Regions from separate parts of the Candidatus Njordibacter sp. Uisw_039 genome, predicted to be linked through region 1. Evidence: predicted binding sites of a transcription regulator. Region 1 holds the regulator's gene; the other holds the start of a gene.
The links. Region 1 encodes LexA, which represses DNA repair genes until DNA is damaged. Its sites were predicted from a motif close to CTGTNTNNNNANACAG; they were not measured.

Region 1 (6,069 bases):
ACGGCGAATTTGGATGGTCTTTTTGGTTTGTTGTAAATCCCCACCTGGGATAATTTGTAAATTTATTAAAGTGCCTTTTGGTCCTCTGATTTGATCAACTACATCATCTAAACGCCATCCCAAGATTTCCTGAATTGCCTCACCATCTTGGGCCACACCGACAATATAGTCAGAGGCCTGGAGGTCGCCAGCTTTATCAGCTGGCCCTCCTACCACTAGGCGAACAACTTTAGTGTAATCATCGTCGCGCTGCAACACTGCACCAATGCCTTCCAAGGATAAGCTCATGTCAATATTAAAGTCTTCAACATTACGCGGTGAAAGATAGGTGGTGTGCGGATCTGTAACTGTGGTGATGCTGTTACTTACTGCTTGATATGCGTCTTTAAGCTGCACTTGCAACACTCGTTTACGCATACTTGTGTAACGTTTTTTTAAACGTTGCTTAATTTCATCAACGGTTTCATTGTCCAGTTGCCCATTAATAAAGACATTCTTTAACTGTTTACGCCAATTATCTTTGATTGCTGCTAGATTACTTAAGCGAGGATCATTAAAGGGTGATGTGCTGATATCTTCTAGCAGTTCGAAGTTAAACATCGGTTCCAATTTAGATAACGCGGTTAAATTAAAGTCGATAAACGCCAGGCGCCTTTGTTGCAGGAGATTGTAAAGCTGAGCCATAGGCACCAAATCACCTTTCACCAGTAGGTCGTCAAGTTCTCTATTGAGATAGTTAAATGGGGCTAGGTCTGCTTTGCTAAAGTAAATATGCTGAGGGTCGAGTAACTTTAAATAACGGAAAAAAACATCACTGGCAAACTGGTCGTCAAGTTCTCTGTGTTGATAATGCTGGCGATCTAACAACTGAATAATTTCTTGGGTTAACAAACCCTGCTGCTGAGTGAATCTAATTTCCACCAGGGCATCATTAGAATTAGTCTGTGCCGTTACAAGTGGCGCTACAAAAAAGCTTGCTATGAGTAACAAATTAGCCAATAGTCGGTGCCAGTATATGGCTACGGAAAAGCTGTACAAAGTGGTGAAAAGAGTATCAGGAATCATAGATAAGAGCGTGGCCTTTAAACTGGCAAGTAGGGTTGAGCATCAAAAGCTTAGTTTAAGCTATACTAGCCTAATTTTAGTGAGTTTTTCAAACGTCTCAGGTCAATGTAAGGTAATTTACTAATGCTTTACAGAATCGTTACGTTTGCAACCCAGAATGTGACAAAGCTAAACCTTTAAAACAATGGAATAAGAAACATTATGCCACAACGAACCTACCTTGACGGATTGATGAGTTTTATTAGCGATTCACCCACTCCTTTTCATGCAGTAGCTTCAATGGTGAGCCAATTCAGAGCGGCTGGCTACAGCCAACTTGATGTGTCAGATACATGGCAGTTAGAGGCGGGAGGGCGCTATTTTATTACCCGCAATGATTCAACCATATTAGCCTTCCAGTTGCCCCAAAAAAATGCTTTGCAACGCCTTCACATGGTGGGTGCTCATACGGATAGCCCATGTTTGAAGGTTAAGCCGAACCCAGAAATACGACGTAAAGGCTATCAGCAGTTGGGTGTTGAGGTTTATGGTGGTGCATTATTACATCCATGGTTTGATCGTGATTTGTCTTTGGCGGGCCGGGTTGTTAGCCGGGATGTTAAAGGTCAGCTGGTAAGACATTTGCTTGATTTTAAACGCCCTGTGGCATGTATTCCAAGCTTAGCTATACACCTAGACCGAGAAGCTAACAAAGACCATAGTGTGAACCCACAAACAGATTTGCCAGTTCTATTAGGCCAATCACTGGGTGATGATTTTAGCCTGCGTTCGCTGCTTGCAGATGAGTTAAAGGCTAATGGTCACAAAGTTAATCAGGTGATTGATTATGAGTTGAGTTTTTACGACTTTCAGGCCCCTGCCTTAGTGGGAATAAAGCAAGAATTTTTGGCAGCTGCTCGGTTAGATAATTTGTTGAGTTGTTATATAGGGTTAACAGCAATGATTGGTGCTCAAACGGATCAAGGCATGTTATTAATCTGTAATGACCACGAAGAAGTGGGAAGTCAGTCGGCAGAAGGCGCTCAGGGTAGTTTCTTAATGTCTGTGTTGCAGCGTATTTATCCAACGGCTGAACTGTTGCATCAAGTATTAAATGCGTCCACTTTTATTTCCGCAGACAATGCTCATGGGGTACATCCTAATTTTACCAATAAACACGACAACCAACATGGGCCTAAGTTAAATCAGGGGCCAGTGATTAAGGTCAACGCAAACCAGCGCTATGCTACCAATGCGGTCACCAGTGCAATGGTGAAAGAGTTGGCTGCACAAGTGGATTTGCCAATCCAAACCTTTGTGGTGCGCAGTGATATGGGTTGCGGCAGCACTATCGGGCCAATTACTGCAGCTCAACTAGGTGTGCGGACTCTGGACTTGGGTGTGCCTACTTTTGCAATGCACTCCATCCGCGAACTTGCGGGCAGTGACGATGCGCAGACTACCCACAAATTACTACAGAAGTTTTTTGAAACGGAGATGACTGTTTAGTACCGGACTATTGGTGCCTGATCAAAAAAGCGCGACTATTGCCGAGCTCTGCGGCTTGGGCTAAGTCATTAAGTTGATCATCAGCAAGGGCGCCAAACCAGCTAATAACAGCATGACAAGTGCCACTCTTTAGAGCTTGGTGGGCAAGACTCATAGTGTCGTGCTGGGCATCAGGCTTTAATAAAATAATTTTATTCAAGTCAAACCCAGCAGCCTTTAGTTGGGCTTTAGGTAATAACTTAGGGGGTGCTACCCAAGCCAACCAACGCTGATCGTGGCTTAGTTGTGCAAGCAATGGCAATAACATCTGTACATTGTTCCAGGACTCACCACGCATAATTATTTCTGTGATGTGGCTCAAATTCTGCACATGTGCTTGGTCTTCTTGAGCCCATAGGTCTAGTTGATGTTCAGCCAAAATACCATCAATACTATTGTCGGTTTGCTGCTCTTGCTGCCACATAATTTTGCTCCTGTTTTACGTCTAGTTGCCGCGGCGGATAACACCAACGCTCAAACCTTCAATGCTTAAGTGCTGTTGCGTAAGATCGACATCAATAGGTGAAAAATCTTGGTTTTCTGCGATAAGTTGTACTTGGTTACCGTTGCGTTGAAAACGTTTCACAGTGACTTCATCATCAAGGCGCGCCACCACAACTTGTCCATTTCGTGCTTGATCTGTTTTGTGTACAGCTAATAAATCGCCATCGTAAATGCCTATGTCTTTCATGGACATACCGCTAACTTTAAGCAAATAGTCTGCCTTTGGGTAGAATAAGTTTTCTGGGATGGCACAATAGTCGCTAATATGTTCTTGCGCAAGCAGTGGGCTACCGGCTGCCACCATACCAATGATTGGTAGGCCCAAGTCGACTTCATGCATATCTGGTACTCGTATGCCACGAGAAGCCCCTGGTATGATTTCAATAGCACCTTTTCGGGCGAGGGCTTTAATGTGTTCTTCCGCAGCATTTGGTGATTTAAAGCCGAGTTCCTTTGCGATTTCTGCTCGAGTTGGCGGATAACCTGTGTCGATAATATAGCTACGAATGCAGTCGAGTACCTGATCTTGGCGGGGGGTCAACTTAATCATATTACTTGCTCCTAACACAAAGTGAGTCTGCTGGTTGTTTGTACAGTTACTGTATATAATACCAGTATTATTGCCGCTGGCAAGTTTTATTTTTGTTAGCCTATTTACTGTCAGCTTTTGTGGCAAAAATGGTGTACTCTTATCGCCGATTACTTGATGCTAACTATGAGCTTTCTACGTGTCTGATTCTGCTGCTGTAAAACCACATATCCAACAACTTTATCGCCAGCTTGTTAAGCAGTTAAAGTTAAGGCCTCGCTGGGGCCAAAAGCAGATGATAGCGACCGTGGCTAACCATTTTTTGGCAATTAAAACTGATGGTGATGGCCACCGTAGCGACGATAACCCAGTTTGCTTAGTAGAGGCTGGCACAGGTACGGGCAAGACCTTAGCTTATATGGTAGCGTGTTTGCCGATTGCTAAAGCATTAGAAAAAAAGTTGGTGATCGCTACGGCCACCATTGCCCTGCAGGAACAAATTGTCCAAAAGGACCTACCGGCGCTTAAGAAACACGGCGGCTATGATTTTGATTTTCGTTTAGCTAAAGGTCGGCGACGATATTTATGTGTATCTAGGCTGGATCAAGCGCTCTCTCAAAACGCTTCTATTGACCCCACGCAAGCTTTGTTTGAGGACGAGTTGGCACTCAAACTAGATGGTCAGCAGCAAGTATTGTACAAAGATATGGTGGTGCAGCTTGGCAGCAACCAATGGGACGGCGACCGCGATGCATGGAAAGACCCTTTGGCAGAAGATCATTGGCGACCCATCACAACGGACCACAAAGGCTGCACTAATAGACGTTGCAGCCATTTTAGTCAGTGCCCATTCTTTAAAGCTAGAGAAGGCCTAGAACAGGCCGACTGCATTGTTACTAATCATGACTTAGTTTTGGCAGACCTAGCCCTAGGTGGTGGTGCTATTTTGCCAGCGCCAGAAGATACTATTTATATTTTTGATGAAGGCCATCATTTGGCTGATAAAACGTTAAAGCAGTTCACCCACCAACAAGGTATTCGCCAGCTTAGCCGCTGGTACGGACAAACGCGCTCTGGCTTAAAAAAGTTTTTAAAGGAATGGCAGGGTGGAGGTAAGGGTGCACAGCTTAGTGGGCAGGTTCAAGACCATGTACAAGGACTAGAGCTGCAATTGGTTAGTTTAGAACAATTTTTAGACCAGTCTGCGTTTAGGCCAGAGGATGGTTATCAGCAACAAGAAAATTATCGTTTTTCACAGGGTATAATTCCGTCTGAATTAGTTCAAATTTGCCATGATATGGGCTTAAGTAGTGCACGCTTGGCTAGAGATTTGGGTGCATTACATGAAATGATGGATGATGTTGTTAAAGGAGACCAAAATGGCTTGCCTAAAGATCAAGCTGAAAACTACCTAGCGGCGTTTGGGGTATTACAACAAAATGCTGAGCAGCAACTTGGGTTATGGCAAGCCTATGCCAAAGTAGACCAAGAGGGCGAGGTGCCTATGGCGCGCTGGTTACAGTATTGGCAAACAGCAGAGCGGGTAGACTTAGAACTCTCAGCAAGCCCAATAATGGCTGCTGAACTTTTACAGGAGAATTTATGGCAACGTTGTTATGGCGCCTTATTAACTTCCGCTACGCTTACCGCCCTTGGTCGCTTTGACCGCTTAATAACTCACGCAGGGATAAATCCACACAGCACCATGCTAGCGCTTGCGAGTCCCTTTGATTTTGCCAAGTCGCAGATATGTGTACCTAAAGAGGCGATTGAACCAGGGCCTGAGGCCGTGTTTGTAGATCATCTAATTATAGGCCTCAAAGCCCAGCTAAATAAAGCTGAAGCTAGCCTAGTATTGTTTACCTCACGGCGGGTGATGCAGTTGGTATTTGAAGGTATTGGAGAGCAGTGGCAAGATCTGATCTTGCAACAAGGTGAGTCTTCTAAACAGCGTTTATTGGATCAGCATAAAAAACGTATCGATGACGGTGAAGGCAGTGTTTTGTTTGGCTTGGCAAGTTTTGCAGAAGGCATCGATTTACCTGGCGATTATTTAACTCATGTGGTTATAACGCGGTTGCCATTTACGGTGCCAGATCGCCCAGTACCATCTGCCCTTGCTGAGTGGATTGAGAAGTCTGGTGGTAACAGTTTTGCTGAACTGTCGGTGCCCGAAGCAAGTGTTAGGTTGGTCCAGGCCACAGGTCGTTTGTTACGTAAAGAAGACGACAAAGGCCGTATTACTATTTTGGATAAGCGTATCCTCAGCAAACGTTATGGTCAACAACTTTTGCAGGCCTTACCGCCTTATGAACGGCGGTTTGATTAATAAGCCATTAAGGCTAATCAAGGTGTTTTGTGTAATGGCCTTAAACTCTCTATACTGCTTCGTTGTAGTTTATCTTACTAGGGCGTGCTCGCCTCTCAATGGAAATTCACCTTGA
Region 2 (6,069 bases), 1.4 Mb from region 1:
TGGTAGATCTTGATGATTATCCAGCAATTGCCAGCGGGCTTGGTAACGGTGGCCACTAAAACAGGTGAGCGCATTAGCACTGGCGAGGGACTCCAGTTGGCCTTTAGCAAGGTGTAATGACTGCACTTGGGGAAGGTCTTTAAATCCTTGTTTGGGCCTGTGTTTTAATAACCGTTGTATATGATCTTGGCGCACCCCCTTCACTTGTCTTAAGCCTAAACGTAATGCTAATTCTGCAGTCTCAGTGGCTTCTAAGCTGTGGTCCCAAACACTGTGATTAATACACACGGGCAACACCTCTACACCGTGGCGGCGGGCGTCTTGCACTAACTGAGATGCACTATAAAAACCCATGGGCTGGCTGTTGAGAATGGCGCAATAAAAGGCTGCAGGATAGTGGTATTTAAGCCAAGCTGAGGCGTAAGTCAAAACGGCAAAACTGGCAGAATGTGATTCGGGGAAACCATATTCACCAAAACCTAATATTTGTCGGTACAAACGCTCTGCAAACTCTGCCTCATAACCCCTTGCCAACATACCGTCTACCAGCTTATGGTGAAATTTATCCATTTCGCCATGACGCTTCCAGTTGGCCATAGCGCGGCGCAAACTATCGGCTTCTCCACCACTAAAGCCAGCTGCCACCATGGCCAGCTTAATGACTTGTTCTTGAAAAATAGGCACACCCAAGGTGCGTTCTAACACCTCTTGCACTTCCTTTGATGGATAATCCACGGTTTCTTTACCGGCTCGGCGGCGCAAAAATGGATGCACCATGTCCCCTTGAATCGGTCCTGGGCGAACAATGGCAATTTGAATTACAAGATCATAAAAACAAGCTGGTTGTAGGCGTGGCAACATGCTCATTTGGGCACGGGATTCTACTTGAAATACCCCTACACTATCGCCCTGTTGGAGCATGGCATACACCTTGGCATCATCATCCATGCGGGTGATATCGGCCAAGCTAAGTTTACGTCCGTGGTGGTGTTGCACCATGTGTAATGCACGCCGTATAGCGCTGAGCATGCCTAAGGCCAAAACGTCTACCTTGAGTAAAGCGAGGCTTTCTAAATCGTTCTTGTCCCACTGAATCACTGTGCGATCAACCATGGCAGCATTCTCTATAGGCACCAGTTCACTTAAGGGCCCTGCACTAATGATAAAACCCCCAACATGTTGTGATAGATGGCGGGGGAACCCTTGCAGGGTTTGCACCAGCTGTAAGAAGCATTGGCCCACATGGCTTTGGCTGTCTAAACCTAGGCTTTGTAATTGCTTATCCCACCCTGTGCTGCGATCTCGGTGGTCTACATTCTTGATAAACAGTTCAAGTTGGGGCAGGTTAATACCCAGGGCTTTGCCTACCTCACGTACAGCGCTTTTAAAACGATAGGTAATTACAGTGGCGGCTAAAGCTGCACGGTGGCGGCCATATTTTTGATAGATATACTGAATGATCTCTTCACGCCTTTGATGCTCAAAATCCACATCAATGTCTGGCGGCTCGGCCCGTTCTTTAGAAATAAAACGCTCGAATAGCACCTGTATTTGGCGAGGGTCTACAGCAGTGATTTCTAAGCAATAACACACTACAGAATTGGCGGAAGAGCCACGGCCTTGATATAAGATTTGCTGGCTTTTAGCGAATTGAACTAGGTCGTACACCGTTAAAAAGAAGTGTGCATAACCTTCTGAGGCAATAAGGCTAAGCTCTTTATCTATGATCAGGGCAATGTCATGGGGTACCCCAGCGGGAAAACGGATGCCTTTACCTTGCTCTACAAGATGGTGCAAATAGCTGTTGGCATCATAACCACTAGGTACCAGCTCGGCAGGGTATTCATAACTGAGTTCTGATAAACAAAAATTACATTGTTGGGCAATGGTTACACTGGCTTGTATCCATTGGAGCGGATACAGTTTGGTAATTTTATCTAACGGCCGCAGGCTATGTTCGCGGTTGGCTTGTAAGGCATAGCCACAGGCATGTACAGGCATACCAACACGAATGGCGGTGAGTGTGTCGTGTAACATTTGTCGATCGGGGCTGTGCATAACTACTTGACCAAGGGCGACTATGGGCAAATCGTAAGCCTTAGCTATGGTTTGACAATGGGCGTGTAGGCTCTGATCTAAGGCGCTTAAACGTCGGTGGCAGCCTATCCATAGGCGTTCTTTATGTTGGCTACTTAATTTTTCTCCTAACTCATTAGTACTGTTGAGGTCGGGGTTCCAGATAAGTAAGCACTCACTTAAGTTATTGAAGTCATCTCCATAAACTTGGTATTTACCTTTTTCACAACGCCGCCTTGCAAGGCTAATGAGCTGGCATAACTGAGCATACCCTTGGCGATTTTTTGCCAACACTACTAAGCTTTCTTGGGCCTCAGATTGATGGGGTTTAAGTAAAAACTCACTACCAATAATGAGTTTAATATTTAAATCATTATCCTTTTTATGCTGATAAGCTCGCACTACTCCTGCTACTGAACATTCGTCCGTGAGGGCAAGGGCTTTATAGCCTAAAGCATCTGCTTGTTGGAGTAATTCTTGTGGGTGGGAAGCAGCCCGTAAAAAGCTAAAATTACTTAAACAATGTAGCTCAGCATAATCGATGACAGGCTCGGTACTCATGAGAAATACCCATGTAAAAACCACTCTTCCCTAGGCGTGCGAAATAACCAGCACACCTGTCCTATGGGGTTGCGAGCAATAAAGTAGTCACGGCAAATACTCACGTTATCCCACCAACCACTTTGAATGCGTTCAGGGCCAGACAAGATACACCAACGGTGATCAGGCTTATGGTTTAAGGCTTGGGGTAGGGTGAATAATAAACTTGGGCGTAGGGCTCTTGTGGCTTGCTGTGATTGGTAATGACTTTGGGGCAGCCCTTGGTAGAAACTTCGTTCGGGGCGATGATCATCCTGCAAATACACTTGTTGTACGGCATGGTCTCCAAGCTTACTTTGTAAGCGACTAATGAGTTGTCCTGCAGTGAGTTTTCCTCCTGGGGGCTCAAATAACTGTGCTGACAAGGGTGCCCATGGCATTTGCCCTTTGGTTTTAAGGCTAACGGCAATAATGGGTGCCTGTAGTTTTAACTGCTCCAGCCTCAGCATGGATAAAGCTAACCAAGATTCTGCACGGTACTCGCCATCGCTACAGCCTATGTGTAATCGTTCAGAGGCATGTTCTTGGTACTCTAGGCCCAAACTAAGTCCTGCAACCCGTAGTTGTCGGGGAGCCAAAAATGCCTCTAGGTCACTTAACAAACGTTTTAATGGAAAACGTAACGCTGTACTGTGTTCAATTTCATAAAGTAATTCTAAACGTTGACGAAAGCGTTCAGGGGGCTGGTATGCAGGCCAGCTAGGTGCGCTGCTGGTCTCTAGTTGTTGTAAAAAAGTGACTAGGGTTTGGCCTAACCGTTGGCCTAGTGCTGATCGAGGTAATGCTTGAGCTTGACCCAGGGTATTAAGACCAAGACGCTCTAATTGTAGGGATAGTTTATGGTCTAGACCTGCGCGATGGATGGGTAATTGGCTGAGCAATCTTGTGGCTTCGTCTTGGTTTGTTAATAAACGATCGTTGCCTGCGCGGGCCAGCACCTGCGCAGCTAAGGGGCTGTGAGCGCTGGCGTAATGATAATGTAAGCCGCGCTCCATAAGAGGTTGCTGCAGCTGTTGCCAGTAAGGGGCAAGGCCCTTATATAACCTTAGCATATCGCTGGTTTGTAACAACAAACCTTGGGGTGGATCAAGGTATAAGGTGGCGCTGGTTTGATACAAGCGCTGGGCAAGTTGAGCTAGAAGTCGCTGCTCTTGTTTGGATTCGTAGGCAATGACTTTAAGTTGAGCGCATAAAAGTGCAGCTTGGGCTAACCCTGTGCCTATTTTTATGCCTAGTTGGCGTGCTTCTGGGTTGGTTTGCACTACCTCGTTTTTATGAACTAAAACGCAGGCTTGGTTATAAGCTTGTTGATGTAAAAGGCTATCTAGTTGAAGGCTAGGAAAGTATAAATAAAGCCACTGCATACATCACCACAGTTTAGATGGCAGTGCCACAATGTTGTTCATCAGTACAGGGACATGATGAGGGGATGAATGGCCAGGTGTTGCTAAAGATGGCCAAAGCTCATGCATATCTACTTGGCATGGGTGTTGTGGCCACAGGCCTTGGTATTTATAGATTTGTAGGCGCAACCCTGTGGCTACAGGGGCGAGTGATAAACGTGCACTAACCGGTAAAGCGCTGGTGCTAGGTTCGGCCTGAGAGTGTAACCAAAACATGAGGGCTTGGTTGTCTTTGGCAGACACTTGTAAACGTTTAGCTTGGGGAGCCGTTAACCTAAGTGCCCACAAAATAAGGTGGCTACAACAACCACTATTAAGGCTCTGTTCGGCACTCCAAAGGGCTTGTTGGGGATTTTGGCAGCGTATTAATAAAGTTTGGCTTAGATCAATACCATGTTGTGCTAAAGCTTGGCCATTTAACTCTGCCGGTGGATTGATCCACACTTGTAAGCGTGATTGAGCTTGGGCCAATAAAGGTAACAGCAAACGTAATTCACCAATACCTGCAGGGCCACAGGCTAATTCCACTAACCCACTGTGGGGCCAGCCTCCTTGTAGATGTGCATCTAAGGTAGGGTAAAAGCTGCTTTGACGGCGATGATCTGGCCCTGCCACTTGCCGAGCTCGCCAGACCAAGCGCTCTTTTTCGAGTTGTAAGAGAACCATGGTAAAATCACAAATACTGTATATATATACAGTATTCTGACATGTTTTTGGCTCAGGTCAAGGGAAAAGCTGCTTTAGTCTCCTCAAAACATTAGCTCGAACTCTCGTGCAGCTCAAATAGGGACTTCAAAATCTTAAAGGCCTTGGTGGAGCCATTAACGAAGGTCAGATTGATTTTTTTACACCCATAAGTAAGCCCGCCCTAGCCCAAAATCTGTACTAGCAAAAAACAACAAGACAATAGATTGTTCGGTATTAAATAATAATTGCTCCTAAAATATCAATTAAATCTGTATGGGCAATGCCATCATTGCGCCATGCAATTGATGTTAATTAATAGAGGAGCTTAACCGTGCCATTACAAGCTAGTCAAAATGTTTTTATTACCTGTGCAGTAACAGGGAGTGGCGGTTCCCAAGACCGCTCTCACCATGTGCCCCGCAGCCCAGAGCAAATCGCCAATAGTGCCATTGATGCAGCTAAGGCCGGTGCTGCAGTGGTACATTGCCATGTACGTGATCCCGAAACAGGTGCGCCAAGCCGCCGCTTGGATTTGTACAAAGAGCTGACTGAACGCATTCGCGCCTCTGAAGTGGACGTAGTGCTTAACCTCACCGCGGGTATGGGCGGGGACATGGTGTTTGGTGATGCTGAGAACCCATTGCCTTTGCAAGAAGCCAGTACAGATATGGCAGGGGCCAGTGAGCGTGTAGAACATGTACGCCAGTGTCAACCAGAAATATGCACCTTAGACTGTGGCACCATGAACTTTGCTGAAGCCGATTACGTCATGACTAACACCCCTGGCATGTTGCGGGCTATGGCAGAAAAGATGACAGCGATGGGTGCACGTATTGAAATTGAAGCTTTTGATACGGGCCACTTATGGTTGGCTAAAAAACTGGTTGAGGAAGGTTTAATGGCTGAGCCAGTCATGGTGCAACTGTGCATGGGTGTTCCTTGGGGTGCGCCAGACGATCTCAATACCTTCATGGCCATGGTTAATAACGTCCCTAAAGAATGGATTATGTCGGCCTTTTCTATTGGTCGTAATCAGATGAATTACGTGGCAGCTGCGGTGTTGGCTGGGGGTAATATTCGTGTTGGTTTAGAAGATAATATTTGGTTAGAAAAAGGTGTGTTGGCGACTAACGCGCAGTTAGTTGAACGGGCAGTAACCATTGCCACTAATATGGGTTCTAAATTGATGACTCCAGCCCAGGTGCGTGAGTTGATCAAAGTAGAAAAACGGGCTCCTTTAGCATGATCGATATGGTACATAAGGACTATAAAACAGCTGCTTGTATAGGTGGTGGTGTCATAG

Region 2: the regulator LexA is predicted to act here: its motif matches at 4,762-4,777, upstream of imuA (translesion DNA synthesis-associated protein ImuA).

What each region holds. Positions count from the first base shown of each region.
Region 1 covers NZ_CP159831.1:1,133,656-1,139,724, forward strand. The annotation lists gene ABXT70_RS05355 (carboxy terminal-processing peptidase) at 1-1,065, opposite strand, end outside; gene ABXT70_RS05360 (M18 family aminopeptidase) at 1,267-2,553, shown strand; gene ABXT70_RS05365 (cell division inhibitor SulA) at 2,561-3,016, opposite strand; gene lexA (transcriptional repressor LexA) at 3,038-3,646, opposite strand; gene dinG (ATP-dependent DNA helicase DinG) at 3,825-5,954, shown strand; gene ABXT70_RS05380 (DEAD/DEAH box helicase) at 6,066-6,069, shown strand, end outside.
Region 2 covers NZ_CP159831.1:2,760,121-2,766,189, reverse strand. The annotation lists gene ABXT70_RS13250 (error-prone DNA polymerase) at 1-2,637, opposite strand, end outside; gene ABXT70_RS13245 (Y-family DNA polymerase) at 2,634-4,040, opposite strand; gene imuA (translesion DNA synthesis-associated protein ImuA) at 4,044-4,745, opposite strand; gene ABXT70_RS13235 (3-keto-5-aminohexanoate cleavage protein) at 5,098-6,012, shown strand; gene ABXT70_RS13230 (3-hydroxyacyl-CoA dehydrogenase NAD-binding domain-containing protein) at 6,009-6,069, shown strand, end outside.